2 regions of the Caballeronia sp. GAWG1-5s-s genome follow, and region 1 is predicted to be linked to the other one. Evidence: predicted binding sites of a transcription regulator. Region 1 holds the regulator's gene; the other holds the start of a gene.
What was found. The regulator FNR, encoded in region 1, switches genes on or off when oxygen is low (the NO sensors DNR and NnrR bind a similar motif). The targets are predictions, from matches to a motif close to TTGATNNNNATCAA.
Positions count from the first base shown of each region.

Region 2: adhP (alcohol dehydrogenase AdhP) is a predicted target of FNR. The motif match lies at 10,058-10,071, and genes of this name have one in related genera.

Region 1 covers NZ_JALQDC010000033.1:110,250-125,423, reverse strand. The annotation lists gene NCR34_RS24790 (CBS domain-containing protein) at 1-85, opposite strand, end outside; gene NCR34_RS24785 (BON domain-containing protein) at 172-822, opposite strand; gene NCR34_RS24780 (Hsp20/alpha crystallin family protein) at 846-1,277, opposite strand; gene NCR34_RS24775 (Acg family FMN-binding oxidoreductase) at 1,570-2,604, shown strand; gene NCR34_RS24770 (PAS domain-containing sensor histidine kinase) at 2,697-3,812, shown strand; gene NCR34_RS24765 (hypothetical protein) at 3,964-4,203, opposite strand; gene NCR34_RS24760 (universal stress protein) at 4,418-4,909, shown strand; gene NCR34_RS24755 (PAS domain-containing sensor histidine kinase) at 5,033-6,388, shown strand; gene NCR34_RS24750 (response regulator) at 6,385-7,083, shown strand; gene fnr (fumarate/nitrate reduction transcriptional regulator Fnr) at 7,274-8,098, shown strand; gene NCR34_RS24740 (zinc-dependent alcohol dehydrogenase family protein) at 8,109-9,098, opposite strand; gene NCR34_RS28250 (DUF1488 family protein) at 9,098-9,574, opposite strand; gene NCR34_RS24730 (c-type cytochrome) at 9,656-10,030, shown strand; gene NCR34_RS24725 (DUF3564 family protein) at 10,053-10,484, shown strand; gene NCR34_RS24720 (hypothetical protein) at 10,500-10,814, opposite strand; gene NCR34_RS24715 (hypothetical protein) at 10,949-11,428, opposite strand; gene NCR34_RS24710 (heavy metal translocating P-type ATPase) at 11,824-14,142, opposite strand; gene NCR34_RS24705 (AI-2E family transporter) at 14,139-15,174, opposite strand, start outside.
Region 2 covers NZ_JALQDC010000030.1:338,392-353,565, reverse strand. The annotation lists gene NCR34_RS23930 (alcohol dehydrogenase catalytic domain-containing protein) at 1-550, opposite strand, end outside; gene NCR34_RS23925 (ABC transporter permease) at 585-1,589, opposite strand; gene NCR34_RS23920 (sugar ABC transporter ATP-binding protein) at 1,576-3,096, opposite strand; gene NCR34_RS23915 (substrate-binding domain-containing protein) at 3,144-4,076, opposite strand; gene NCR34_RS23910 (AraC family transcriptional regulator) at 4,210-5,190, opposite strand; gene NCR34_RS23905 (S53 family peptidase) at 6,075-7,649, shown strand; gene NCR34_RS23900 (DUF4148 domain-containing protein) at 7,998-8,297, shown strand; gene NCR34_RS23895 (hypothetical protein) at 8,392-8,688, shown strand; gene adhP (alcohol dehydrogenase AdhP) at 8,946-9,971, opposite strand; gene NCR34_RS23885 (RNA-binding protein) at 10,466-10,720, opposite strand; gene NCR34_RS23880 (DUF3141 domain-containing protein) at 10,829-13,156, opposite strand; gene NCR34_RS23875 (efflux transporter outer membrane subunit) at 13,653-15,068, shown strand; gene NCR34_RS23870 (efflux RND transporter periplasmic adaptor subunit) at 15,095-15,174, shown strand, end outside.

The DNA of each region.
Region 1 (15,174 bases):
GCACGAGCAGCTGCGCCAGTTCATGCACCGTGGTTTCGGGCTTCACCGTGATGACGGCAGAAGTCATTACGTCGCGTGCTTGCATCATGAACTCCGTTACTTTTGGATGGCAGGGCGAGCGGTCGATTGCGTCGCTCGCGCGTGTGGGTCTTGATCGGTAACGAACACGGATCAACCGAACTCCAGGTTGTCGATGACCGCGGTGACACCGCGCGTCGCCCAGGCCGCGCCGCGTGCCGCGTTTCGCTCCGTGGCACTGCCGACTTTGCCCGAGAGCGTGACGGTACCGTCCTCGACCTTGATCGCAATGTGTCTGGCTTCGCGCTCGGCGTGACGCGTCAAGGCACCTGCGATCTGCTTGCCGATGTCTTCGACCGCGAAATCGGATCGCACGCGAATCAGGTCGGTCACCCCCGTGACACCACGCAGATGCGCGATCGCGCGCACGGCCTTGTGACTCTGGTACGCCCACTCGACATCGCCACGCAGCGTGACATGGCCCCTTTCGACCTGCACGTTGACCGCGCCTTCGGGCAACCCGACGGTCCAGCGCAGCACGGTGTCCGCGGCGTTCGCGATGTCGGAGTCATAGCGCACCTCGTGATGCGGCAGGCGCACGTCCATCTCGACCACCACTGCGCGCACGCCGGCCACCCGGCGCACGGCCTTCTCGGCCGCGAGCTTCTCGGCGTAGCTTTGCGGATGTCCGGACAACGTGACGATGCCGCCCGATACCTCGACGCCGATTCGCGCCGCGACGACTTCGGGCGTCCATTCGAGTTCTTCTTCCACGTCCTGCTTCAGCTTCCAATCCTCTTTCATGGGGCGCACCTCGTCGATGGCGGTCAGTTGATCTTCAGGCGCTTCTGGTCGGCGGGCGCCTTTTTCGGCAGCGTGAGCGTGAGCACGCCGTCCTGGTATTGCGCGGTGGCGGCGGCATCGTCGATCTCGCTACCCAGCGAGAACGAGCGGCTCATCTCGCCCGAATAGCGTTCGCGGCGGATCACGCGCTCGCCGTCCTTCTGTTCCTTGTTGCGCTCGCTCTTTGCATGGATGGAAACGGTGTTCCGATCGATCTTCACATCGATATCCTTCTTGTCGACGCCGGGCAGTTCGGCCTTCACCTGATAGGCCGCGTCCGTTTCGCTGACGTCGAGCTTCACGTGGCTCAACGGCGTGTCGTCAGGCGAAAGGCCGCGTAGCGGCCGAAACAGGCCCTGAAACATCTCGGATACGGGTTCCATCGAAAAGGGATCGAAGCGCGTCATGTTGCTCACGGTTGTCTCCTTGAGAGCGAGGAAAGAAAGGGGACCGGCCCGAGCAGGGGTCGGTTCGGCACACCGTTAGGATCCCGCATGATTAATGCAGGAGCACGGAATCAGTCTACGTCGTGCGTGTCCGGCGCCATTGACCTGCATCAACCGACAGTGCGTTTCGCCGGCCGCGTTCATGCGGCGCACGTTCCGACTCTATGGACGCGTGGCCGGACGCCGTTGATCCATGTCAACCGTCCTGATGCGCCGTCTGCGACGATGACGCATCGAAGCGCATCTGCTTGAGGACGTAGCCATGCATCCGACCATTGCGACCGACGCCTGGGATATCGATGAGGCGTCCCTCTCACCGCTTGCCGGCGACGCCGCGAAACTGCACTTCGCGCTTCGCTATGCGGTGCTCGCGCCATCGAATCACAATGCGCAGCCGTGGCGTTTCGTCGTGGACGGCTCGAACGTGCTGCTCTATGCGGACCGTACGCGCTCGCTGCCCGTCATCGATCCGTTCGATCGCGAGCTCATCATTGCGTGCGGGGCGGCGCTCTTCAATCTGCGCGTCGCCATTCAACATGTCGGGCTGCGGTACGCGATCACGCTGTTTCCGGACCACTTCGACCCGGACGTGCTCGCGCACGTCCGTGTATCGCGCGAAGGGACGCACGACGGCGCGCTGGCCGCCCTGTTCGACACCATGACGCGGCGGGTGACGACCCGCGAGGCGTTCGACGCAAGCCCGATTCCGGCGGACACGCAAGACGCGCTCGTGCAGGCCGCGCTCGACGAAGGCGTCGATGCAGCCGCCATCGCATCGGCGCCGGCACGCGAGCACATCGCCGAACTTGTCGCACAAGCCGATCATCTGCAGTTTCACGATCCCCGCTTCCGGCGCGAACTGGCAAGCTGGATCCATTCGAGCCGGCGCGGCGACGGCATGCCCGGCTATGCAGCGGGCGTGAGCGCGCTGCTCGACTTCGCGACGCCGATCACCGCGTCGGCGATCCGAACGTTCGATCTCGGCAGCGGCGTGGCAGCCGTGCATCGCGAGCTCGCCGAGCATTCGCCGATGTTCCTCTGCATCGGCACGGGGCAGGACGATCCGTCCGCGTGGCTCGCTTCGGGGCAGGCACTCGAGCGCGTGTTGCTCACTGCGGTGTCGTTCGGGCTGACGGCGTCGTATCTGAATCAGCCGATCGAAACCGACTCTCTGCGCGACGCCGTGCGCAAGGAAGCCGGCATGAGCGCGCTGCCGCAACTGCTGCTGCGCATCGGTCGCGGTCCGCGCTGCGCGCATACGCCACGGCGCGCGATGTCCGATGTCGTCGTGTCATGAAAGGGAGCGTGCGCACGAACGCGTGACGAACAAATTCCCTGCGTCTACACTGGGAACCGGTAAATCGGGCAGCCTGCCACCGGAGATCCCAGATGCGCAGTTCTTGCGATTCGTCCACGTCAGCGGACCGCGCGCCGGCGGGCGACGAAACGGTCACTTCTGCCCTCACGACGGACGCGCACTTTCGCCTCCTGGTGGAGTCCGTCGAAGACTACGCAATCTTCCTGCTCGATGCGCAGGGCAACGTGGCGACCTGGAACAACGGCGCGCGGCGCATCAAGGGCTATGAGGCGCACGAGATCATAGGACGTCACTTTTCCGCCTTCTACCCGCCCGAGGATATCGCCGCGCGCAAGCCCCAAAAGGAACTGGACACCGCAGCGCGAGCTGGACGCGTCGAAGACGAAGGCTGGCGCGTTCGCAAAGACGGATCGCGCTTCTGGGCCAACGTCGTCGTCACCGCGCTGCGCGACGAAAAAGGGGAGCTAATCGGATTCGCGAAAGTCACGCGCGACATGACGGACCGCTTGCGGCTCGCGGAGCTTCAGCATGCGCGCGATCTGTCCGCGCATGTTCAGGCTGCGCTCGAAGACGAGCGGACATCCATTGCGCGCGAACTGCACGACGATCTCGGTCAACAACTTGCGTCGCTCAAAATGCAGATCGCGGCGCTCGATGCGCAGCGCGACGGCGCAGGTTTCGCCCGCCATTCGCTTCGCGACACGCAGGGCATACAGGCGCAGATCGACACGGTCATTGCTTCCGTGCGGCGCATCGCAGCGGGTCTGCGTCCGCCGGTGCTCGACGATCTCGGTCTCTTCGCTGCCATCGAATGGCTCGTCAGCGACTTCCGCCGCCGCTATGGTCTTGACGTCACGCTCGACGTCTCGGGCGATGAAGTCGGCTTTGGACCGGACGCGTCCACGTCCGTCTTTCGTCTGGTGCAGGAAGCGTTGACCAATGTGGTTCGGCATGCCGACGCGAGCAAGGTGCGCATTGCGATACGGTGCGCGGAAGACCGCTACACGTTGACGATTCAGGACGACGGCCGCGGGGCCAATCTCGCCGGGCCACGCGCTGCCAACGCCTTCGGTCTGCTCGGCATGGGCGAGCGCGTGCGGCAACTCGGCGGCGTCATTGCGTTTCAGAGCAGCCCGGGCGAGGGCTTTCGTATCAGCGTCGATCTTCCGCTCAACGGACTCGCCTGAAGCGGCGGCCGATGAATGGCACCATGCGACGTATGAAGCAGGAACACGCCGATCGCAGCGATCGCGAGGCTCGTTGCAATCAGCGCAACGCTCGCGCGGCTTGTGGACAAATTGTTATTTAGTCGTACGTATCACATAGATGCGACCACCCCTACACCGCAATCGTCTTCGACGTCTTGAGTCCGATCCACATCAAGCCTTCTCGCAGTCCGGCCAGCAACGCATCGCTCTCGCTGACGTACGTCGATGCGTGTTTGAAGCGGTGAGCGAAACGCCCGCCCTCCACGTTCGGATGTTCGAGGCCGATCGAGCACATGAAGCCTCGCGGCGTCTCCTCCGTCTGGCAGGTGACGACCCACTGCGCGGCTTCCACTCTGGCTTTGAGCGACATGTTCGTTCTCCGTTGGACGCTTTTCACTCTATGCGCCGCGCCTTTGGGCGCGTTTGCGTCAGATCAAAGGAATCACGCGCCGAACGCCGCCTTGCGCCGGCTTGATCTGCATCAAGGGCGGGCGAGCGGCGGCCGGTAGAGTCGGGCGCAAGGAACGAATCGTCATTCCGATGCCGCGCTCGACGCGACTGCGATTACCCGCCACGAGGCCGCCATGTACACCCGCATTCTTGCCCCCATCGACGGCAGTCCCACGTCCGCGCACGCGTTCGACGAAGCCTTGAAGATCGCGCGGGACAATCACGCCGCACTGCGGCCGCTCTTCGTGGTGGACCTGCAGCCGGTCTCCTATGACGTCGCCGCCACCTTCTATCCCGACATGCGCGAGGCCATGATGGAAGAAGGCCGGCGCCTGACCTCGGAAGCCGCGAAGCGCATGGATCGCGAAGGGGTCGAGGGAACGCCGTTCATCGGCGAAGTCCAGTTGACGGGCGACGACATCGCCCAGCGCATCTGTCACTGCGCGGAAGATTTCGGCGCCGACCTCGTGGTGATGGGCACGCATGGCCGTCGCGGCTGGCGGCGCCTGGTGCTCGGCAGCGTGGCCGAACGCTTCGTGCGGCTCTCGCGCTGGCCCGTGTTGCTCGTGCCGGGACGCGATGCCGAGGAACTCGCGAGACGCCAGGCGGCTGCCGCCAGCGATTGAGACCGCGAAAGCCTGCGCGTGCGTCGGCGGGGCATCGGCGATAATGCATTCACAACGCGCTTACTGGCACCGCCCGGTCTGGCTCGAATAGCGCGACCGCGCGGACTTTCGCATCAGGCCGATATGACCAACAACGTAGGCCCGGATTCCGTCACGGCATCGGCTGCTTCGGCAGGTCGTGTCGTCGCGCTCGCGACCGCTCTCATCGCCGGCGCGATACTCTTTGCGGCGTGGTGGGCCGTCGTTCGAAGCACGCTGAGCGCTTCGGTCCTTACGCCGCGCGTCACGGCATTGCTCATCGCGAGCGGACTGGCTAACGCCGCGCTGCTCGCCTGCCTCGTCTACGTCGTGCTCCTCATACGCCGCCGCGCGGCCGGTGTCGCGCCCGCGTCGGCTACATTGCCGCAGGCGCGGCTCGACGGCATCATTCGCTCGACGACCGAAGCCATCATCACCGTCGATGCGCAGCAGCGCATCGTGCTCTTCAATCCGATGGCCGAGCGCGTGTTCCGCTGCCCGGCGAGCGAGGCCATCGGCGCGCCGCTGTCGCGCTTCATCCCCGAGCGATACCGCGCGGCGCACGAGGAACAGGTCCGGCGTTTCGGTCAGACGGGCGTGTCCGACCGCCAGATGGGCGCGCAGCGCGTGCTCTACGGCCTGCGCGCGGACGGCGAGGAGTTTCCCGTCGAGGCATCCATCTCCCAGATCGACGATATCGACGGCAAGCTCTTCACGGTCATCCTGCGCGACGTGACTCAGCGCGTGCAGGCCGAGGCCGAACTGCAACGTTCGCGCGAGGAACTGCGCGCGCTGTCGGCTAATCTTCAGCACGAGCGCGAAAAGGAACGGACGCGCATCGCGCGCGAATTGCACGACGATGTCGGACAAACACTGAGCGCGCTGAAGATGGACGTCGCCGCCCTCGAAGCGCGGCTGACTGCCAGCGCCGCTCAGCGCGACGACGTGGCCGGCCAGCTCGCGCGCATGCGCAGTGCGATCGACGGCAACATCGCTTCGTTGCGGCGCATAGCCGCTCATCAGCGGCCCGTCATGCTCGATGATCTCGGACTTGCCGCCGCCATCGACTGGCTCGTCGACGACTTCACGCAACGGCAGGGCATCGACGTGGAATGCGAGTTCGGCACGGGCGAGATCGCCTTCAATGCGGACGCAGCGACCGCCGTTTTTCGTATCATTGAGGAAGCGCTCGACAACGTCGTGCTGCATGCCCGCGCGAGCCGCGTGAAGCTCTCGCTCGGCGCGGATCATGCCCATTGCGTGCTGCGTGTCGAAGACGACGGCGTGGGCGCGCCCGCGTTACCCGGCGCGAACAGCAAGTCGTTCGGCCTGCTCGGCGTGCGCGAGCGCGCGAACGCGCTGGGCGGCACGGTATTGATCGAATCGAACCCGGACGACGGCTTCGCGCTGACTGTCCGGCTGCCGCTTGCCGCCGTGAGCGAACAGGAATCGCAACCATGACGATAAAGGTGCTGATTGCGGACGACCATGCGATGGTGCGGGAAGGCTTGCGCCATATCCTCGACAATGCGCGCGGATTCGAAGTCGCAGGCGAAGCGAGCGATGGCGCGAGCACGCTCCAGCTCGCGCGCTCGACCGATGCGAACGTGCTCGTGCTCGACCTGTCGATGCCCGGCCGCCACGGGCTCGACCTGCTGAAGCAGATCAAGGAAGAACGGCCCGCGCTGCGCATCCTCGTGCTCACGATGCACGCCGAACAGCAATACGCGGCGCGGGCGTTCAAGGCTGGGGCGTCGGGTTATCTGACCAAGGAAAGCGCGAGCGCGGAACTGGTTGCGGCGCTCGCGAAGGTCGCGGCGGGCGGCGCGTATGTCAGCCTCGCCATGGCCGAGCGCATGGCGCAAAGCCTCGCCGAACCGGCCGACGCGCTTCCGCATCAGCGCCTGTCCGACCGCGAGTTCGACGTGTTCCGGCGGCTGTGCGCGGGCGAATCCATCAACGAGATCGGCGACGCCCTGTACGTGAGCGCGAAGACGGTCAGCACGTATAAAGCGCGCATCCTCGAAAAAATGAACATGCCGCACGAGGCCGCGCTCGTGCGTTATGCCGTGCGGCACAAGCTGCTGGACGACGACACGGACGACAGCGACGCGAGCGACGCGAGCGGCGCGAACGACGCAAGCCGCGACGTTTGAGCGAGAGGCTTGTCAGGATTTCCCTACACCGCTTCGGAAACGCCTACCGAACTTTCCACGCGCGCCGATATATTTTTGAGATGGCGCGGCAAATAATTCGATGCATCAACCAACCGTTGCGCATCTAGGCTGTCGGGCCTTGCGATCGAAGCTGGCACGCGTGCGCGAATCGAGTTCGACAGGAGGCGTCATGTTTCAGGTAAGCGATGGCAGAACTGCTGCGTCACCCGCAACGGCACCGGCCTCGCGCCGCGTGTATCAGATCGCCCATTCAACCCATTTCACCCGTTCCGCCAATAGCGCCGATCGCGCCGGCTGCGACATCAAGCACAAGTCCGTACGCTGTTCGACCTGCTCGATGCAGCGCGTCTGCATGCCGAGCGGGCTCACGCCGGATGAATCCGCGCGTCTCGATGCCATCATCTGCTCGACGCGCACCGTGCGGCGCGGCGAATCACTCTACCGTTGCGGCGACGCGTTCCAGAGCCTTTATGCGGTGCGCAGCGGCTGCTTCAAGACCGTGGTGCTGCACCGCGAAGGACAAGAGCAGCTCACGGGCTTCTACCTCGCGGGCGACGCGCTCGGACTCGATGGCGTGAGCTCGGACCACCACAGTTGCGATGCGATCGCGCTCGAAGACAGCGTCGTATGCATCATTCCTTTCGACCTGCTGGAACTGCTCTGCCGCGAAGTCAAAGCCATTCAGCATCATGTGCACCGGCTGATGAGCAGCGAGATCGTGCGCGAATCCAGCCTGATGATGTTGCTCGGCACGATGACGGCCGAGCAACGCGTCGCGGCCTTCCTGCTGAACATCTCGACGCGCATGAAGGCGCGCGGTTATTCGCCGGCGCAGTTCGTGTTGCGCATGACGCGCGAGGAAATCGGCAGCTATCTCGGGCTCAAGCTGGAAACCGTGAGCCGCATGTTCTCGAAGCTCCAGAAAGCCGGCGTGGTCGATGCGCGCGGCAAGGACGTACGCATTCTGGATCAGGCGGAACTGGAAAGCGTGTGAACGAATGCGCTCACGCCGCGATGCGCAGCACCGCGGCGCCGACCATGCGACCTTCGCGAAGATCCGACAGCGCGCGGTTCGCGTCGGCGAGCGGATAGACGGTCGTTTGCAGATGGAGCGGGATGGACGCCGCGCGCTGCATGAATTCCTGACCGTCGGCGCGGGTCAGATTCGCCACCGACACGATGCGCCGCTCGCCCCACAACAGGGCATACGGGAACGCCGGAATATCGCTCATATGGATGCCGCCGCACACGACGATGCCGCCCTTCGCCAGCGCCGCGAGCGCCGCGGGCACGAGCGCGCCGGATGGCGCGAAGACGAGCGCGGCGTCGAGTTCATCGGGCGGCCGCTCATCGCTGCTTCCGGCCCACGCCGCGCCGAGCTGCATCGCAAGCGCTTGAGCGGCGCTGTCTCGCGCGCGCGTGAACGCGTAGACAGTGCGGCCCTCGTGCCGGGCGATCTGCGCGACGATATGCGCCGCCGCGCCGAAGCCGTAAATGCCGATGCGCCTCGCATCGCCCGCCATCTTGAGCGTCCGGTAGCCGATGAGTCCCGCGCACAGGAGCGGCGCGGCTTCGACGTCGCCGTAACGCGACGGCAGATGCAGACAGAAGCGGCTATCCGCGACCATTCGTTCGGCGTAGCCGCCGTCCAGCGTATAGCCGGTGAAGCCGGGGCTGTCGCACAGATTCTCGCGGTGCGTCGCGCAATAGGTGCAGTGGCCGCAAGTGTGCCCGAGCCACGGCACGCCCACGCGGTCGCCCACGACAAAGCCGTCCACGCCCGCGCCGATCGCGGCGACGCGGCCGACGACTTCGTGCCCCGGAATGACCGGCCGTTTCGGATGCGCCAGTTCGCCATCCACGACATGCAGATCCGTGCGGCACACGCCGCACGCGATGACATCCACGAGCAGTTGCCCCGGACCTGCGACGGGATCGCCGATATCGGCGGCGCGCAGTAGCGGGGCGGTTCCGTCGTAGAGCATGGCACGCATCATTTGGCTCCGTGCGTATGGGTTCCGTGATAGGCGCTTTCCGCGCGAGCGGCGGGTGCATCGTCCGGCAATCTCCAGGCTCGATGCCGCTGTATCCGCAGCGTGCCGCCATCGTCGAAACGGAAATAGCCGCTGCGCAGCATGACCGGCCTGCGTCCCACGCTGGTCAGCAATTGCTCGGCGGCGCCTTCTATCGCGACGCGGCCGAGTTCGAACGCGTGCCGCAAGTCTTCTTCACGCGACGACGCCGCGCCGAAATGATCCTCCAGGGCCTCTGCCGAGATGGTACAGGGAATACGCTGTCCGTCGACATACGCAAGGAAGGTGAGAGCGGGCTCGTCGCCTGCATAGATGGGAGCGCTTTGCGAAAACGTGATGTTCATGGTGATGTGCCTCGCACGGGATGAGGAAAGCGGCGCCGGCTCGCCGCCCTTCGATCGCGATACATCTATCCATGTTCGCTTGCCCGCGCCCACGACGCTTGATGCAGATCAAGCGGCCCGTGCCGCGCGACCGCATCATCGTCGTGTGTGTTCACTCGGGTCCATTGCGCCGCCATGCTCACTCACATCGCCAACGCGCGCGCCAGGCGAGCCGCCCGCGCCCGTCACGCGCTTTCCATCGGCTTCGTCGCGGGCGTGCTGCTGAGCGCCGCGCCCGCGCTGGCGCAGACGGATGCAAACGCGCTCGTCGATCAGCACCACTGCATGTTCTGTCATACCAACGATTCGCCTTTCCTCGCGCCCTCGTTTCAGCAGATCGCGGAGCGCTATCGCGACGATCCGAAAGCGCAGGCGATGCTCGAACACAAGGTGCGCGTGGGCGGGCGCGCGCACTGGGGCGACATGGCGATGCCCTCGCCGCCCGAGCGCGGCGGGTCGATTTCGGCCGAAGATGCGCATGCGCTCGTGCAATGGGTATTGCGCCACTGAGACGGCCTCCACGGAGAGCGACATGCGTATCACGCTCAAACTCGATGCTTTCGATCACGCCGCGCAACCGGCGTTTGCCGTGCTGTGGATCGACCGCGAACGCGGCCGCTGGTCGCGCGAGGCGCACGAGCGCGTCGAATTGCCGGCTTGGGGCACATGGGAATCCGCGCGCGAAGGCACGTTGCTGCGGGATTCGGGCAGCATCACGCCGCTCGTTTTGCTGCACGGGCTCGTGCTCGCTGCCCTGCCGAAAACGACGGGCGTACCCCGCGAGATGCAGCAAGGCCGCGCCGAATCTCTGGCTTCGCGCGGCAGCAGTTCAACGCCTGCCAAGGTATTCGGACATTGGCATATCCAGTGCATTGACTGCGAGACGACGGTTCCCGAGCACGAACTCTTCTCGGACGAAGAGGACGCCGCGCCACCGGCCGGCCTGGGCTTCAGCGCAACGTAGAAAAGGCATCCGTCGTCAAGATGCCGGCGAAGACACGCACCGTTGCTTCAGCAGGCCCACGGCATTGTCGAACGCATGGTGAATCGCGATGCTCAAGTCCGCGTCGGTACTGCTCGCCACCGGCAGTAGATCGAACTCGCGCGTGATGAGATCGAGGCGCGCATCGAAAACGCGCTGGCCCGACGGATCGCGGTAAGCCTCGACCGTCAGATGGCAATTGGCGATGTCCTTCGCCAGCCGCTCCAGCCGCACGAGTTCCACGCCCGCCTCGCGCTCCGCGTCGTTGGACCCCGCGAATCCGAAATACGCAATCTGCAATCCGAGGCCCATGATCGTGCTCTCCCACCTTCTTTGCAAATGCCGGCGCGCCGGTGAACGCCCTGTCCGAACGCTGAGATGGTGGCGTCAGACCATCGTCCGTTATTCGCGTCGAACGCGCTTGACTCATATCAAGCAGCGCGCTGTCATGCTGCGTCGTCAGGCAAGCTTGAATCGGGTTCGACGACATACTTCCTGAAGTTCATCTCGATGCTGCGAATCTGGCTCGCGCAGCTCGAATACAGCCAGCCCGGGCCGCCGTCCATGCCGTACATGCCGCGGCACATGCCCCTCAGGCTGATGCGCGCCCGGTCGCCGTCGAAGCCATTGCCGGCCGCCGGCGTGCGCGTCGCCCAAAGATAAACGACGCCTGCTTCGAGCGGACGCCCTGTCTCGATGCTCGCCGCGTCCGCGCGACGGATGCGCGTGGCCGAATGACGCGCCACGTACTGCCGCGTGCGCTCCCAGCGCGCCGTGCATTCATCTCGACCGGTGCATTCGACCGACGCAAACTCTCTTGCTTCTGCAAGCCGCGGCTCTGTCTCCCTGAAACGATTCCAGCGCGCGTCGGACGAACACGCGGCCACCCTCAGCAGCAACGCCGCATAAAGCATGCGGTAGGTCATATCGCGCTCCATGTGCGATCGTCGTGACGCGAAACAACCCTATCGCGATGCAGCGCGGTAGTGTTGATCTGGCTCAGTGGACGGTCATATGCCGGTGCCGAGGCATCACGCACTGTTCGCAACGGAGGCTTTGACGCCGCCTCACCGCCAGATCAATCCGCGTTTTTCCATATCACACACGTGAGCACCGCGAATGCAATGACGATCACCGCCACCATCGCGATGGTCGCTATTCCGAGGATCTTGCTCATCGCATTTGCTCATGGAGTCATCGTTGCGAGCGCTTATGTTAAGAGCGCGTCGACTGGTCTCGTTTGATGCAGATTAAGCAAGCGGCTCTCGATAACGATACAGAGGCAGCGCACATGTCATTCGTGTCGCTCGATTCGGCGCCGTCAGACATCCTCCTCCAGGCTGTAAAAGAGCTCATCCTCCTGCGCACAATGAACCCGCACGATTTCATCGAGCGCAAAAAGAAGACGCTGCATCTCCTTCCTGGCCGGCCCGTCATTGTCGTCAGCCGGAAGATCAGCCGCCAGTCGCCGGAGCTGAAAAACAAGGCGAAAAATCTCGCGATGGCTGCCGCTCAGTGCGGCCATCGGATCGTCGCCCGCGAGGCGCTCTGCGAGATACGGGTAAAGGTGCACGTCGTCGCGCTCTTCGTGAGGCAGAAGCTCGCGCGTGAGACGCTCGTTGATCCTCTCGAGTTCAGCCTGCACCGAGGCGCCGGGCAACTCGGGCAATTGGTAGGCAATGCGTCTGAGTTCGTCGAGCAACGGTTCGATCTCCGAATGCGCCGCGCGCAAGCGGTCCGATTCGCCGGGCGGCAGCGCCTTCATGCCGCGTGCCCGCGATGTGGTTCGCAATGCCCGCAGCGCATTGCCTATGACGGCAACGTCGATCAGTTCCTGCAGCACCGCGCCTTCCAGCGGCCTCAGCAGGCCTAACGCCGCCACGATCATCGCCGCGATCGACAGACCCATGCCGGTCATCACGCACTGCACGGCAATGCGGCGCGACGAGCGCGCGATGCGCAGCGCATCCACGAGGCGATCGAGCCGGTCGGCGAGCAGCACGACGTCGGCCGCCTCCGCCGATGCCGCGACGCCGCGCGCGCCCATCGCGATGCCGACGTCCGCTGCGGCAAGCGCGGGCGCATCGTTGATGCCGTCGCCGACCATCGCCACGACCGCGCCCTTCTGCGCTGCCTGAATGGCCGCGAGCTTGTCCGCCGGCGTCTGTTCCGCATACACCTCCGTCACGCCGAGGCTCGCGCCGATGGCTTCGGCGACATCGCGCCGGTCGCCCGTCAGCATGCCGAGCCGCGCGATGCCGGCCTGCCGGAGCAAGCGCAATGCTCTCGGCGTATCGAGGCGCACATCGTCGGCGAGCCACAACGCGCCGGCCATGACGCCGTCGATATCGACGAAGAGCGACGAACCGCCTTCGCGTCCGAGACGGCGCAGAAAAACCGCGCTCCACGACGCCGCGGGCGCGCCGGCCGCCGCATGGCCGAACGAGCCTATGACCACGCGCTTTCCGTCGACGTTGCCGCTCACGCCCGCCCCGGCCGATTCGACCACTTCCGTCGGCGCGGTAAGGCGCATGCCCCGCTTGCGGGCGGCGAGCGTCACCGACTCCGCCACGACATGCGGCGAAGCCTGCGCAAGCGACGCAGCCATATGCAGCACGAAGTCGGACGCGAAACCTTCGCTGCACTCGACGCGCACGAGTTTCGCCTGCCCGCTCGTGAGCGTCCCGGTCTTGTCGAAGAAGAGCGCCTGCGTGCTCGCGAGGCGTTCCAGCGCGCCGCCGTCCTTGATCAGCACGCCGCGTTTCGCGCAGGCGGAGATGCCCGAGACGATCGCCACCGGTACGGCAAGTATCAGCGGACAAGGCGTCGCCACGACGAGCACGGCCAGCGCCCGAACGACGTCTCTCGTGACAATCCAGACGCCGCCTGCCAGGATCATCGTCAACGGGACGAACAGCAGCGCATAGCGGTCCGCGAGCCGCACGGCGCGGCTTCGCGACCGCTGTGCCGTCTCCACCATGCGGACGATGCCCGCGAAGGTGCTGTCGCGTGCCGTGGCCGTGGCGATCATCTCGAACGGCGCGCCGGCGTTGATGATGCCGCTCCTGACCGCGTGCCCCGCGCTGCGCGTCGTGACCGCGGACTCGCCCGTCACGGCGGATTCGTCGAGCGCGGCTTCGCCGAGCAGCGTGCCGTCCACCGGCACGCTTTCGCCCGCGCGCACGAGCAGCCGGTCGCCGGGGCGCGCCGCCTCGGGCTCGATACGCCGCCATTCGCCCGCTTGGAAACGATGCGCCTGTTGCGGCGCGCGGCTCAGAAGCGCGGACAAGGCCTTGCGCGCGCGGTTCTGCGCGAAGCCTTCGAGCGCCCCGCCGCTTGCGACCATCAGCGAGATGATGGCAGCGGTCAGTGACTCGCCGACGGCCGCCGCCACGCATATCGAGAGCAGCGCGAGGATATCGACGCCCGGCTCCCGGCGACGCAGCGCACGCACGATGGACACCGACAGCATGACAAGCGCCGGCAGCGTGGACGCGAGCCAAAGCAAGCGCGCAACCTCGATGCGGCCAGCGATATGCGAAATCCCCCCGGCCGTGAGCAGCAGCGCGGTGACCGAGACCACCGTGAATTGCGTGGCACGCGGTGTCGGGATGACGCGATGCATGGCTTTGTCGCTCATGGCTTGCCTGCCTTTGACCGGCGCCGCAGCATCGGGCGTGCGGCGGCCGGCGCCCGTCGATGCGCCGCTGGACATGTTCGAGCACATCGGCGAAGGTCAAAGCGCGGCGAGGCCATCGCGTGCTCACGAATCAGCAAGCGCAGCATTTCCGCCACCAGAGGCCCGATGAAGAGGCCGATCGGCCCGAAGGCCGCTGCGCCGCACACGACCGCCGCTAATGCCAACGCAAACGGCATCCGCACGGCATTGCCGATGACGAGCATTCGAATCACGTTGTCGATGGAGCTGACCACGAGCGCGCCCCACAAGAGCAGGCCAGCCCCCGCCCATATCCTGCCCTCGATGAGAAGGACCACACCCGTCGGCAGCCAGACCAGAAGCGCACCGAACGGCACCAGTGCGGCGAGAGCGGTCAAGATGGTCAGCAAGACGGGCTCATCCACGCCCGCCGCCCAATAGCCGGCTCCCGCCAGCACCGCCTGTCCCGTTGCCGTCGCGGGCACGGCTATCAGCACGGCGCGCGCGACGGCTTCGAGCGACGCGAGGTATTCGTCGAGTCTGCCGCCCATGCTCCGGCGAGCGACATCGCGGGCACGGACCGACAGCCATGCGCCGTATCGATAGACGAAGTACAGCGCCAGCAAGGTAAAGAAGAACTGGAACGCATTGCGGCCGACCAGTCGGCCCATTGCCGGAAGATTGCGCATCCAGTCGCCGCCGAGCGGAGGAACCTCGTCCCTGCGTGCCGGCAACTCGCGAATCAAAGCGGCCAGATCTTCGCCGATGACAGGCACCCCGGCGGCCAACGACGCGACGCGCTCGGGCTCGCGCCCGCTCCACGAGGACAAGCGAAGGCCCAGTTCGAGCGTCTCGTGCGTGAGAGGCACCGCGACGGCCAACGCAATGCCTGCGGCCGCCAGCGCCAGCAGCAGGGTCGCCGTCAATGCGCTCAGGGTTGCCCGGCCGCGCAGCAACCGGAGGACGCAGCGGTGTATCGGCCATGTGGCATAGGCGACGATGAGCGCCCATAGA
Region 2 (15,174 bases), on a different contig from region 1:
CCAGTTGAACGTCGCCACGATTGACCGTGTGGATCGCGCACGACAGCGGCTCGATGATCGCCGCGTCTTCGAGCGACACGCCGAGCGGAATCTTGTGGACGATCGCCGTCGGCGGAATACGCATGTACTCGGCCATGCCGCCATCGGCCACTTCGCGCTGGAAGCCGAAGATGTTGTGGACCTCGCACATCCAGTACTGGCCCGACTTGCAATAGCGGCATTTCCCGCAGGGCACGATCTGTTCCGCGATCACGCGATCGCCGACCTGCACGCCGAAATGCTCGGCCGCGCCCTCGCCCGCTTCCTCGACGTAGCCGAAGAATTCGTGGCCCGGAATCACCGGCGCCTTCACCCACGGGCTCGGGCCGCCCCAGAACATTTTCGCGCCGGTGTAGCACTTGCAGTCGCTCGCGCAGATGCCGCAGGCAGCGATCCGGATCACGAGTTCGTTGCGGCCGGCGCGCGGCTTCGTCACCTGTTCGACGCGGTAATCCTCGGGCGCGTGGCACACGATGGCGGTCATCCGGGACTCGGTGTTCTGTGTCGTCATATGTCTCTCGTTGAAGGTTCGCAGCTTGAGGAGATCAGCGCGAGCGTTCGCGGCTGATATAGATCGCGAGCAGGATGATTCCGCCCTTGATCACGTTCTGTACGTATGGATTCACGCCGATCATGTTGAGGCCATTGTTCAGCACGCCTAGCAAGAGCGCGCCGACCAGCGTGCCGAGGATCGATCCCCGTCCGCCGGATATCGACGTGCCGCCGAGCACCACCGCCGCGATCGCGTCGAGTTCGAAGCCGACGCCCGCGTTCGGCTGGCCGCTCATCAGACGCCCGGTCAGCACGATCGCGGCGAACGCGGACGTGAGCCCGGACAGCGTATAGACGATCAGCTTCACGCGCGCCACGCGCACGCCCGACAAGCGCGTGGCCTGCTCGTTGCCGCCGATCGCGTAGACGTAACGGCCGAACGGCATGCGGTCGAGCAGCAGCCAGGCAATCAGATAGACGGCGAGCATGATGAGAACCGGCGCCTGGATGCCGAGCACCTTGCCGCTGCCGAAGAAGCTGACCCAGTCGGGCAGGCCGTCGATCGGATAGCCGCCGGTGTAGATGAGACCGAGGCCCCGCGCGATGCCCATCGTCGCGAGCGTGACGATGATCGGCGGCATGCGCGCGAACGCCACGAAGAAGCCGTTGGCGACGCCGAAGCCGAGTCCGACGGCGACGCCCGTCAGCAAGGCAGCGACCGCGTTCAGGCCCGAGACCATCAATCCGGCCGCGATCGTGCCCGACAGCGCCATGACCGAACCGACCGACAGATCGATACCGCCCGTGAGAATCACGCAGGTCATGCCGACCGCGATGATCGCGTTGATCGACACTTGCCGCAGCACGTTTTCGAGGTTCGCGGCGGACAGGAAACTCGAACTCGCCACCATCATCACGATACAGACGACGATCAGCCCGATGAGCGGATAGAAGAGCGTCGAGCGTCTGAAGCTCGCGAAGCGCGAGCTCGCGCTGCCGTGCGCGCTGGCGGCCGCGACGTCACGTGAGTTCGGAGAAGATGTGTCAGGCGTGTTCATGTGTCGCTCCGCGTGCCCCGGCTGTTGCATAGGTCATGACCGTGTTCGAATCGATCTCGTCGCCGCTCAAAATCGCCTCGATGCGTCCCTGCCGGAACACACAGACGCGGTCGCACATGCCGACGATTTCCGGCAGCTCCGACGAGATCATGATGATCGAGTAGCCGCGCGCGGTGAGTTCGCGCATCAGCCCGTAGATTTCCGCTTTCGCGCCGACGTCGATGCCGCGCGTCGGTTCGTCGAAAACGAGGATGCGTGTGTGATGATTCAGCCAGCGCGCGATCACCACTTTCTGCTGGTTTCCGCCCGACAGCGTCGCGACTTCGGTGTGCATCGACGGCGCCTTCACACCGACGCGTTTCATGATCTCCGCCGTCGTGCGCGCTTCGATGCGATGGTTCAAAAACCAGCGCAGCGAGCGATACTTGCCGAGGTTGTTCAGCGAGATGTTGTCGCGGATCGAGAAGGAAGTGACGAGCCCTTCCGTCTTGCGGCTCTCGGGCAGAATGCCGATGCCTGAACGGAGCGCATCCGCGGGGTCCGACAGTTTCGCCATTGCGCCGTGCACGCGAATCTCCTTCGCATGAACCGGCTCCGCGCCGATCACGGCAAGCGCAGTCTCCGTGCGGCCCGAACCCACGAGCCCCGCGAAGCCGAGAATCTCGCCCTCGCGCAGCGTGAACGCGTTGACAGGACCGTCCTTCGTGATCTGCAGCGAGCTCACGTCGAGCACGGTCTTGGCATCGTCGCGTAACGCGGGCTTCGGCGGAAAGCTGCTCTCGATGCGCCGTCCGACCATCATCTCCACGAGCCGCTCGACATCGGTCTTCGCCACGTCCGTCATGCCGACATACTGGCCGTCGCGCAGCACGGTGATGCGGTCGCAGACATCGAAGATCTCTTCTAGATGATGCGAGATGAAGATCATCGCCACGCCCTGCTGCTTCAACTGCCGCATGATCGTGAACAGATGATCGGCCTCGGCGGGCGTCAGCGTGGCGGTGGGCTCGTCGAGAATCAGAATGCGCGCGTTGAGCGACAACGCCTTGCCGATCTCGACGAACTGCTGCTGCGCCACCGACAGCGTGCGGATAGGCACGTCCAGATCGATGCCGACGCCGAGGCGCGCGAAGATATCCGCGGCTTCGCGGCGCATCGCGGCGCGGTCGCGCGTGCGCCACACCGTGCGGCGCTCGCGGCCCAGGAAGATGTTATCGACCGCGTTGAGGTAGGGAATCAGGCTGAATTCCTGAAACACGATACCCACGCCCGCCGAGACCGCATCGTGATAGTTGTGGAACTGACGCGTCTGCCCGTCGATCTCGATCTCGCCCGAGTCGGGCTGATAGATCCCGCAAAGGATCTTCATCAACGTCGATTTTCCCGCGCCGTTCTCGCCGAGCAGCGCGTGAATCTCGCCACGCGCGATCTCGATGTGGATGTCCTGCAGCGCCTTCACGCCGGGAAAGCTCTTCGTGATGTGCTTGAGCCTGAGAATCATGTCCATCTGCGCCTCTTTCGGGCGGACGGCGAGCCGTCCGCCGACATCGCGTTTTACCAGGTGAAGCCCTTGGCGTTGTCCTTGTCGACCACCTTCACGTCGACCGGCACGGCCTTCGGCACCGTCGCGCCCCACTTCTTGGCCAGTGCGACGCCGAGCGCGATGCGAACCTGATCGGCCGGGAACTGCGCCGTCGTTTCGATGAACTTCGAGTTCGGCTTCTGGATCGCATCCACCGCTTCGGGCGCGCCATCGACGCTCGTCAGCTTGATGTCCTTGCCCGACGACGTGATGGCCGAGAGCGAACCCATTGCGCCGCCGTCGTTGACGCTGAAGATGCCCTTCAGGTTCGGATGCGCGGAGATCATGTTCTCCGTCACCGACAATGCGGTCGCGCGCTCCTGCTTGCCGTTCTGCGTATCGACGAGCTTCACGTTCGGGAACTTCGCGAGCCCCGCCTTGCAGCCGCGCACGCGTTCGAGAATCGGCACGACCGGAATGCCGTCGAGGATCGCCACTTCGCCGCTGCCGCCGATCGCTTTCGCCAGGTATTCGCACGACATCACGCCGGCGTCGTAGTTTTTCGAGCCGACGAAGGAGTCGACGGGACCGTTGGCGTTCGCATCGACTGCAACGACGACCGCGCCCGCTTTCTTCGCCGCCGTGACGGCCGATTGAATGCCGGTCGAATCGGTGGGATTGACGAGCAGAATGTCGATCTTCTTCTGCAGCATGTCTTCGACGTCGCTGACCTGCTTGCTGACGTCATGGTGTGCGTCGGTGACGACGACCTTCGCGCCGATCGAATTCGCCGCTTCGTTCAGCGCCTTTTGCATCGTGACGAAATACGGGTTGTTCATTTCCTGGAAGGTCATGCCGATCGTGAGCGGTGCCGCCGCGTGCGCGACACCGCAAAGCGCGCCCCCAAAAGCAAGCGTGCCGATCAACGCGCCCCGGCGCAGCGACGAAACGGACATGCGGTTCATAGTTGTGTCTCCTAATTAACTTGCACTTCTTCAGGGTGAATGAAGCCCTCGCGCGAGCGAAGGGCGAATCTCGACAAGACGGCTGCTTTACGGCGAAAAGAGCGCGAGCGCCTTGGGCGTTGGGCGTTGGTCGTTACGTGGGCGACGATCGCATTCGTCGATCGACGGACGACGCGTAGCCGGCGGCCGTGTGTCCCGGCGACACATGCTCCGGGCTGCCTTCCGACGGCGCGTTCAAGTTGACTTCCCGGCTGCGCGCATTGATCCGCTGCAGCGCGCGGAACTCGGACGGCGTCATGCCTTTTGCCGCCCGGAACTGCCGATTGAAGTTCGACACGTTATTGAAGCCGGCCTGAAAACAGATCTGCGTGATGTTGATTTCGTCGGCGAGCAGCATGTGACACGCCGCTTCGATACGCAGGCGGTTCACGTACTGAACGAACGTCGCGCCCGTATGGCGATGAAACGCGCGCGAGAATGCGCTGACGCTCTGTCCGGCGAGGCCGGCGAGATCCGACTCGCGCAGATCCGACGCCAGATTCTTGCCGATGTGCGCAAGCACATGACCGAACCGCTTGGACGAAGCGACGTTCTGCTCGTAAGCGATGCTCGCGAGGAGCGTCTGTTCCTTCGCATCGCAAAGGCATTCGAGAATACGAAGGAACAGCGAAATGCGCCGGATGCCGCGCGCCGTCAACAGTTCTTCGAACAGCGGCGCGACGACCGCGCTCGTCTGCGAGTCGAACAGGATCCCGCGACGTGCGTTGTCGAGCAACGGCTGGGCGTCGCGGCACTCGGGGAATGCTTCCATGCAGCGCTTGACGAAGTCCGTGCCGAACTGGATCACGAGATTGCGCCGCTCCACGAATTCGCCGTCCGGCACTTCGCTGACCCAGTTGTGCGGAAGATTCTCTCCCATCAGAACGAGGTTGCCTGGGCCGAACGAGCCGACATGATCGCCGACGAAGAACTTGCCGTGCGTGGCGACGATCAACTGCAACTCGAATTCCGGATGGAAGTGCCAGCGCACCGTCTTGTACGGATAGCCGTGCGACCAGGCCTTGAAGGACTCGCCGTGTCGAACGTCGACCACCTCTAGATCGGGGTGCCTCATGAAGCCGTCTCCAGTTTCTTTTATTGCCGGCTGCTTGTTGCCATTTTCGGGGCGCCGGCTATTGACGCCAATTTAGATCGGTCAGTGTCGCGCTTCTACCAACTTTTCGCCTCTTTTTATGTACTTTTTTGCATGCACAGAGGGTCATTGCGTCTCGACAGCAAATTGTGCGACGCAAAAATGTTCAGCTCCAGTATTTTCTTGATCGGCGGCGTAGCGGGTTTCCCCCGATTCGAAGGGACCAGGGTTCAAGACCGTCCGATACGAGGCAAGCGAGTTTCGTGAGACGCGCAGTTGTCTTGTCGAGCATGAAACCTCCAAAGGCGAAGGCATCGCGAATTACAGCGGAACCGTGGGGTTATTCCGGTGAGCGATAACGTGCCCTCGCCGGTGCGTCCACCCTGCCCTGCCTCAACGCGACCGGCCGGATGAAATCATGCCTCGGTGCAAAGTTTGCCGGACCTGGAGACTGCTCATTCTTCGACGCGCGGGGTAGGAGCTTGAGCCCGACGCGTAGCCTGCAGCTTCACCAAAAAATTGCCGACGGATCAGCAGACTGCCCCGGCGCTTGTTTCTTGAAAGCCGATGAATGGCGTTGGCCCGGGCCGGCGCCCTGATTCTCGTGCAGGTACCGAATAGGCGCGTCCCCCCATCCGGATATGCGACTTATGCAGGATGGTGCATCGCGCATTACGAGCCGAGAATGTATTCCATCGGTGGATGCAGCAAAATCCGCGCGCCACCCACGCGAAAGACAAAAAGCGTTTCGCCCATCTCCCGACCCAAACGGAAGTACGCCTGACTATCATTCGATGCCCGGTCGCCGCCCGCCTGGCATCGATGCGACAGCGCACGGAGGCGGCGTCTCTTAGGAGCAGTCAGACATGGCAATCCATCCACTCAACGGAAGCGAGCGCGCGCCCCTTCAAGGCGCGAAGCCCGTCGGCAAGGCAGACCCGGACGAACGCCTCGAGGTCACCCTGCTGGTGCGGCGGCGGTCGAGCGACGCATTCGCGAAGCATATGGCCGAACTCGCGGCGCAAGGGACATCGGCGAGGCATATCGGTCACGATGACTTCACCAGGGACTTCGGCGCAGACGACGCGGACCTGTCGGCGGTTCGGTCGTTCGCACAGAGGCACGGTCTCGCGGTGGTCGAGTGTCATGCGGCACGGCGCGCGGTGGTGCTGTCCGGCACCGTCTCCCAGTTCGAAGCGGCCTTCAACGTGAGCCTCGAACAGTATGAGCATGCGGGCGGCACGTATCGCGGGCGCGTCGGAGCGGTCCATCTTCCCGACGAACTGAACGGCGTGGTCGGTGCCGTCATGGGTCTCGACAACCGCCCGCAGGCGCGGCCAAACTTCCGCGCACGCGCGCCGCACGGCAATGTGCGCTGGGCGGCCGCAGCGGCGGGGCCGTCTGCGTTCACGCCGGTGCAGATCGCGTCGCTGTATGACTTCCCTGCAGGCGACGGAAAGGGTCAGTGCATCGCGCTGATCGAGCTTGGCGGAGGATTCAGACCCGCCGATCTGAAGACCTATTTCGCCTCGCTGCGGGTGGCCGCGCCTTCCGTGACCGCGGTCTCCGTCGATCACGCTCGGAACCATCCGACCGGCGATCCGAACGGCCCCGATGGCGAAGTGATGCTCGATATCGAGGTTGCGGGCGCCGTCGCGCCGGGCGCGAAGATTGTCGTGTATTTCGCGCCCAACACCGACGCAGGCTTTCTCGATGCCATCAGCACGGCGATTCATGACACGAAGAACAGGCCGTCGGTCATCTCGATCAGTTGGGGTGGTCCCGAATCGGAATGGACGCCGCAGGCCCTAAGCGCTTTCGATCAGGCGTTCCAGTCGGCTGCAGCGCTCGGCATCACGGTCTGCGTCGCATCGGGCGACAACGGTTCGGGCGACGGCGTGAACGACGGCGCCGATCATGTCGATTTTCCCGCCTCCAGCACGTATGCACTGGGTTGCGGCGGCACGTCGCTGCGGGCGAACGGCAATCAGTCGAGCAGCGAGACCGTCTGGAACAATGGCGCGGGCGGCGGTGCGAGCGGCGGCGGGGTGAGCGCGACCTTCGCGTTGCCGGCGTGGCAGGAAGGGCTTCACGTCACGCGCGCGGGTGGTCAGCACAGTCCGCTCACGAAGCGCGGCGTGCCCGACGTCGCGGGGGATGCCGATCCCGAGACCGGCTACGAAGTGCGTGTCGACGGTCACAACATGGTGATCGGCGGAACGAGCGCGGTCGCACCGCTATGGGCCGGGCTCATCGCGCGCATCAATGCGATCAAGGGCGCGCCGGTGGGATACATCAATCCGCAGCTCTACAAAAACCCGTCGCTGCTCGTGGATATCACGCAGGGCAATAACGGGGATTTTGCGGCGTCGGCCGGATGGGATGCGTGTACCGGGCTCGGACGGCCTGATGGCAAGAAGGTGCAGGCTGCCGTGAGTTGAAGCGGGCACGGCGTGCTCGTGATGCAACAAGTCATGCTTGGCGAGCACGCCGGCGGCCGGAGGGATCGTTGGAGCATTCACGGCGAGACGCGCGAAGGAATCTACCGCAACAAGACGCACGCCCGACACGGCGGTCTCAGCGACCGGCCTCATTGGCGCCTGGCAGCCATACCGACGAAGCCCGATGCCTTTCGAGGCACATACTTCGTGTGCTGCTGAAGAATATCGCGCTGCTGGTTCCCTCTGGTCGCCTCTGCGCCGACTGGAGCACAATGAATGCGGAAGTCGACGCGCGGGCGGCGGGCTGGCACCGCCGAGCGCTGCTAATCACGACGCGTGGAGGTTGCTATGAAAAGCCTCAAGGGTAGCTGCTTAACGCTTGCGGCCTTGTCGCTCCTACAGGCCGGAAACGCTGCTGCCGCCGACGTCTCACAAGGCGGACGACATTTGACAGCGACGGAGTGCCGTGACCTGTCCGCGATGAAAAACAAGCAGCCCCCGACAAAGACGCAACACCGCAGCGAGCTCTCGGCGTTGAGAAAAGCCGGCTACAACCCTGCACCGTGGCACGACGACCCCCACTACCCCGCGAACCTGCACGCAGCGCAGCGCTTGGTCGACCAGTGGTTCGAGACGGAGTGCAAGTAAGTGGCGACGGCCGGCAATGGCCGATTAAGCGATTGCGAGCCCGCCGCGCGACCGCAGATCGGGACTGCCTGAAAGTCCCGGAAGGAGAAATGACATGATTGGTGTTTTCGTCAGATTTCGCTACGGCGACGACTTCGATGAGCAAGCCGTTCGGCACATCGCTCAGACCGCGCGCGCGAAGTTCGAAGGAATGGCGGGCTTACACTCGAAAGCGTTCACGGTCGATTCCGCGCGGCGCGAGGCGACGAACTTCTATGTGTGGGACTCGGACGACGTCGCCAATGCATTCTTCTGCAATGAAAATCTGGATCGAATAGCGGGCCTGTATGGCGTGCGCCCCGACGTTAAGTTCGTGCAGATTGCCGCGCTGGTGGAGAACAAGGGCGCGTGACGCCGCGGTCAATGAGGACGGCCCGAGGTGTCCGGTGTCAACGTTATATGCAGGGGTTCGGGGCGCAATTCATGGCTTCGTCATCGAAGAAGAGCCACGCGGGCCACTTCGCGCCGAGTCGCCTTGCGAGCGCTTCGCCGCCTTGCTCCATGACGTAAATATCGTTGCAGAGATATGGGAGGAGGCGCGACTTCACCGGCTTTCACAGCGCGTCGCATATCGCCCGTATCATCCGTGGACACGCGCTGTTCCCGCTTTCATTCCAGCGTGAGCACGACGCGACCGTCCACCTTCCCGCTTTTCAGATCGGCGATCACCGAGTTGATGTTCTCCAGCCGGTCTCGACGGATGTGCGCGCGCACTTTGCCTTCGGCGGCGAAGTCGAGTGCTTCCTGGAGGTCGCGCCGCGTGCCGACGATGGAACCCCGCACGGTGATGCCGTTGAGGACGGTCGAGAAGATGGGCAGCGGAAAGTCGCCCGGCGGCAGGCCGTTCAGAGACACTGTGCCGCCTCGGCGCACCATGCCGAGCGCCTGCGCGAACGCGCTGCGCGACACGGCCGTGACCAGCACGCCATGCACCCCGCCGATCTCCTTTTGGATGACGGCGGCGGGATCGCCGAGCGATGCATCGATTGCCAGCTTCGCCCCGAGATCGCGGGCGAGCGCGAGCTTGGCCGGATCGACATCCACCGCGACCACATGCAGGCCCATCGCGATGGCGTATTGGACTGCAACGTGCCCGAGCCCGCCGATGCCGGAAATGGCGAGCCATTGTCCGGGCCGCGTGTCCGTGACGCGAATGCCCTTGTAGACGGTCACGCCCGCGCACAGAATCGGCGCGATCTGGTCGAAGGCGACCTGCTTCGGCAGGTGGCCCACATAGTCGGGGTCGGCGAGTACGTATTCCGCATAGCCGCCGTTGACCGAATAGCCCGTGTTCTTCTGCGCATGGCAAAGCGTTTCCCATCCCGAGAGGCAATGCTCGCAGTGCCCGCACGCCGTGTAGAGCCACGGCACGCCGACGCGATCGCCTTCCTTCACCTGCGTAACGTCCGCTCCAACGGCGGCGACGTAACCGACGCCTTCATGACCGGGAATGAACGGCAGCGTGGGCTTCACGGGCCAGTCGCCGTCGGCTGCGTGGATATCCGTGTGACAGACACCCGACGCCGCGATCTTCACGAGTATCTCGTTGCGGCCCGGCGTCGGAACCGGCACTTCTTCGATGCGCAAAGGTTCGCCGAACGCATGAACGACAGCGGCTTTCATCGATGTACTCATGAGAAACTCCCGTGGACGAAAGACGGCGACTCGTGTGGTGAGGCACCGGACGTGCGGTCAGTATGCGCGGCAACATTACGGGGCCTTTGACTCAGGTCAAGCGAAGCACGAGACCACATGTCCTTCTGTCATCGCGTCTTTGATCCGGCGTTGTTGCGATAACGAGGCGTAAATCCGTGAAGATGAGCGGCATCGGATACGCAGCCAGGGCCCTCGCGTGAGCGTGGCCAAAGCGGCGAGTCCTTCACGGATTCGACGACGAAGCGACGAACGCCGCAGCGACTAACCCCTGTCGGCCAAGAGTCGCGCGAGGCGCGAACGTTGAGCCGTGTACTCAGGCAGCGACGTCGCAGAGGCGGGCCAACATCAATCCGGTCGCTTGCTGTGTTGCGCGGATCGGTCGCACCATTCCGGAAGACGTCGGCCACATGGAAAGCGACTCTCTGCACTGTCTGACGCAACGCCAGGAAGGCTCCGACGACTCGACGACTATTTCACTCCGGCCGGTCCTTCACGACCTGTACCACGATTCTTCGATTCTTCCAGAACAGGTCGTGCACGCGCGGCTGCAGGCGCCGCAGCAGCTCCGGATCAGCCCTTTCGAATATCAGCACGGCCGCTGGCGCCGAGCCGTCCCCAGGAACACGCTCGATTCCGTCGCACGGAGGAAAGCCATACTTGGCCAAGAACTGTTTGATCTCGTCGTCAGAGCTTTCCGCTTCGATATTGTTCACTAGCACGAATGTCATGATGTTGCCCTCGAACCCGTCGAGTCCTCGCTGTCGGACTGCCTTCGATTTGCACGGCATGGCATTAGAACCTTCAAACGGCACCTGCCGATCGCTATCAATCCGACGCTAGGATTGCGCCATCGCCACGCTTCGCCGTTCGCGCTCAGAGTCGCGTTTCAACACGTTTCGAATGCGCGCGAGCATCGCCGTCTGCGCCTCTGTGGGGCGGATCTGGCGAACCCGCTCATCGGCCAAAATCTTGTCGAGCAGCGCGAGCAGCTTCCCGCACTGGGCGCGCTCGGCCAGAAGCACGGGCAGCGTGAGAAGCGCCTGTTCCGGCTCGAATTGCACGATGATTTCCTGCTCACCCCCTATCCGGCGCCACTGTTCGATCGGAAGCGCCGGAAGGTAGCCGCCATAGTCCTTCAGCATCTCCTGGCCCAGTGTGAGTTCGGCCAGCGAGACGGGCTCTCCCTTGGGCGACAACAGATGCCAGATGCGTGCGAATGCTTCGGCGAAGCCGCCGTGCGTGACGGATGCCAGCGCGTTCTTGACCACTGCGAGACTGCGCAGGTCCGGCTCTGCTTCCGTTTGAGGCCCCGCCGCCTTCTGTTTGTCGGCGAGATAGAGCGAGAACATGTTCCCGTATATGTAGAAGAACGCCGACTCAGTGAGCGCGTCGCGCATCGCTCGGTAGTAATCGAGTGAGGCGCTCACCAGGTCCGAAGCCTTGCTCTCGGCCGTGCGTAGCGGATCGTCCGGGCCGACCGCTTCCCGGTGCGCCTTGACGGTCTGCGCGGCCGGACCGAGCCACCATAGCCACGGGTTGGCATCCGAAATCACCCAGCGCTGAAGGCGCAAGGGATGCAATTCGCGCAGCATCTTGGCGCTCATTTCGTTCGACATGAACTGCACGAGCGGCTGCGCGAACAGTTCATAGGCATGCTGATTGAAGTCCGAGACCGCAGCAACAATCTCGAATGGCTTCTCGTCGACACGCTTGAAGCGATTGAGCCGCGCACGGATGTCCTCGAGCTGGTGTTCGCGGAACTCGACATCGTATTGAGTCCGCTCCGCATCGCCCGGGCGCTCGGTGATGACCATCTCATACAGGCCCGGCGTCAACAGCTCGATCGCCTCCAGCACGGAGACGATCTGCGAATACTCCTTTTTCGCGACCTTGCCTGATACGAAGATACCAAGATGGCCGATGTCCTGATGCACGAGCCCAACAATCACCTGTCCCCGCGCCTTGATCTCCTCGGTGCTGCCATACACGTCCGCAACCCAGTTGAAGGCTTGCTGAGGCGGCGTGATGTTGTCGCCCATCGACGCAAAGAGGATGATCGGCGAATGTATTTCTCGCAAGTCGAAGGTTTTTCCATTATCTGACTGCACACCGCCGGACCATAGCTTGTTGCCGACGAAGAGATTGCGGGTGATCCACTCGATCTCGTCGCGGTTCAACAGGTAGTAACCGCCCCACCAGCGTTCGAACTCGAGAAAGCGCGGCGGCTCGGTGTCGATGTTGGAATACACCTTGTAGTACTTGTCCCAAAGGCTGTTTGCGGGGTTCAGGTTCTCGAAGTTCTGCACGAGATGGGCGCCGTCGAACTTTCCGTTGCCCACATCAGCGGCGAACGATGACATCCAGGTGCCGCCGAGCATGCCGCCGGCATAACGCATCGGGTTGTCGCCTTCCCCTTCGCGCCATGCGCCGCCCCAATAGGACATCGGCGCGCCGTTGATGACGATGGGTCCGGTGTCCTCCGGATCGGCGGCTGCGAGCATCATGGCCGCCCAGCCGCCCTGGCAGTTTCCGACGATCGCAGGCTTCGGACTGTCGGGATGCAGTTCACGCACTTTCTTGACGAACTGCTGCTCGGCTGCGCACACGTCGAGCATCGTTTGCCCGGGCTCGGGGTCGACGAAGAATATGACGAAGTACACAGGATGTCCGCCACGCAATGCAACGCCCACCTGTGAGTCGTCCTTGAAAGCGCCAATACCGGGACCATGTCCGCCACGCGGGTCGATGATCACGTAAGGCCGCTTCTTCATATCGATTCTGACGCCGTCGGGCGGAATGATTTTCAGCAGTGCATAGTTCACCGGTCGTTCGAAGCTGCGGCCGTCGAGAAGCGTCTCATGTTGAAAGTGCAATACGGGCGTGGGCCCACCCTCGAGTTCCATGTGCACGAAGTTGTTGCCGCGTTCGCGCATCGTGTCCCAGAAGAGTATCGACCGCTGCACAGAATCGACTGCATAGCGCCAGCCATTCTGCGCGCCCGTCGGCGTTGCGAGCGTGGCAGGCCACGCCGCTGAACTGCCACCGAGCGATTCGCGCATACGCGCCTGGAAAGACTCGCAAGCGAGCTGACTGCGCTTCTGAAAAAGCAACCCGACTTTGAGGGCAATGTCGTGGCTGCGGGACAGTTGCGTTCCTGCATCCATGGGGGAGACTCGCAGATAGAGTGAATGGGCAATCGTCGCGCTAGCGGTTGCGACGTTTGCAGCATGTTGCTCGTAGCCGCGAGACGCTGGCTTGATACAGATCAACCGGGCCGTCGGCTGCGACGCATCCATATCTGCACATGTCGATGGTCGGCACGTCGAGCAAAGCGATCGAGAAGCAGCGCTAACTTGGAGGATGAAAACTTACGCCGTCGCAGTCATTGCGCGACGATCTTTCGGGTAGACGGCACGTTGATGTGCATCAAAGAAATCCCGTCGCGGCGCGGATAGGTTGAATACCGACAAAGACGAACCATCCCCCACGGCACGCATCGACTGAGGCATTCGGCTCACGTCCAGGTCGGTCGGGGCAACGATGCTCACTTGTCATGGCCACCCTATGTTCATCGTCGAGTATTGGATCATGAGCGAGAGTAGCTACTGCGCGCCTCACATGGCAAAGCGGTCACGGCGTGCGCTCGCGGCCACGCTTGCAGTGGCGCTTTCGCTCGTACTGGCGAGTTGCGCGGCCCCCGACATGCACCCTTCCGTCGACATGCCCGGCCGATTCGCTGCGGCGCCGGCATCCGTCGATGAACCCGAGACCGCCTGGTGGGACAGCTACGGTGACCCGGTGCTGGGGGACCTGGTTCGTCGGGCGGCGCAGGAGAACCGCGACATCAAGGTTGCAATGGAGCACGTGCGCGCGGCGCGGGCCGGCGAGACGATCAGCCGGTCATGGCTGTTTCCCAGCGTCGGGATTTATGGCGCAGCCTTCGATCACAAGACCGGTTTCGATTCGTTCTTCAAGCAGACCGTGCCAGAGGCCGCCGACACGAAGGGTTGGCAAGCCGGCGTCGACGTCTCCTGGGAAATCGACATCGCTGGCCGACTGCGCGCGGGCGCCGCAGCGGCCGCCGCGGACACGCGCACGGCGGAGGACGTCGCGAGAGGCGTGCGTCTGCTGGTCGTGTCGGACGTGGCCACGAACTACTTCACGCTCGTCGGCGCGTTGCGGCAACTCGATACGGTCCGCGCGATCTCGGCCGCGCGTGACGAGACGCTACGGCTCGTGACGGCTCGCCAGCGCGTCGGCCTCGCCACGCCGTTCGACGTCGAGCGAGCGCAGACCGAAGCGGCGACGGCCCACGCCGCAATACCGCCGCTGGAAACGCTGGCCGCGGTGTCGCGTCATCGCATCGCCGTGCTCATCGGCGATCAGGCGTTCGCCGCGTCGAGTATCGCGCCGTCGCGCGTCGATATTGCCGCTCCGACCGCGCGCGCCGGACAGCCAGCCGCACTCTTGCAACGCCGGCCGGATCTGCTCGCCGCGCAGGCGCAACTCGACGCAGCCAATGCGCGTCGGCAACAGGCGAAGGCCGAATGGTTCCCCCGTCTCTTCCTCGGGGCCCTGTTCGGCCGCGAGGGGCTCGACGTCAACGGCATGGCGCTCGGCGCGGCGCGCTTCACCAATGTAGCCGCATTACTCGCGATGCCGATCTTCAACGCGGGACGGACGCAAGCCCTGAACGACATCGCCGAGAGCGGGCAGAAGGAAGCGGTGCTTCGCTACGAGAACGCGATCGTGCGCGCACTCGAAGATGTCGAGAATTCGCTCGTCGCACTCGACGACGAGCGGCAACGCGCGCAACTGCTGGATGGCGCCGCCAGTTCGGCCGAGGCGGCCCTGCGACGCGCCCAGTCGCTGTACGACCGCGGGCAGACCGATCTTTTGCCGCTCCTCGATGCAGAGCGCTCGCGCTTGTCAGTGCGAGTCAGCGCCAACGACGCCAACACCCAACTGCTGCTCGACAGCGTGCAACTGTACAAGGCACTCGGTGGCGGGTGGGAAGTGTTCGAGCCCTCCGCGACATCGAGCGGTGCGGATGCAGCACATTCCCCGAAATCCTGAACCATCGTCCGAAACGAGGAACTGTCGTGAGAACCCATGTCTGCCGGGCGCTTCCAGTCATATGCTTCGCCGCGATCTTGTCAGGCTGCTCGGAAAAGCCGCCACC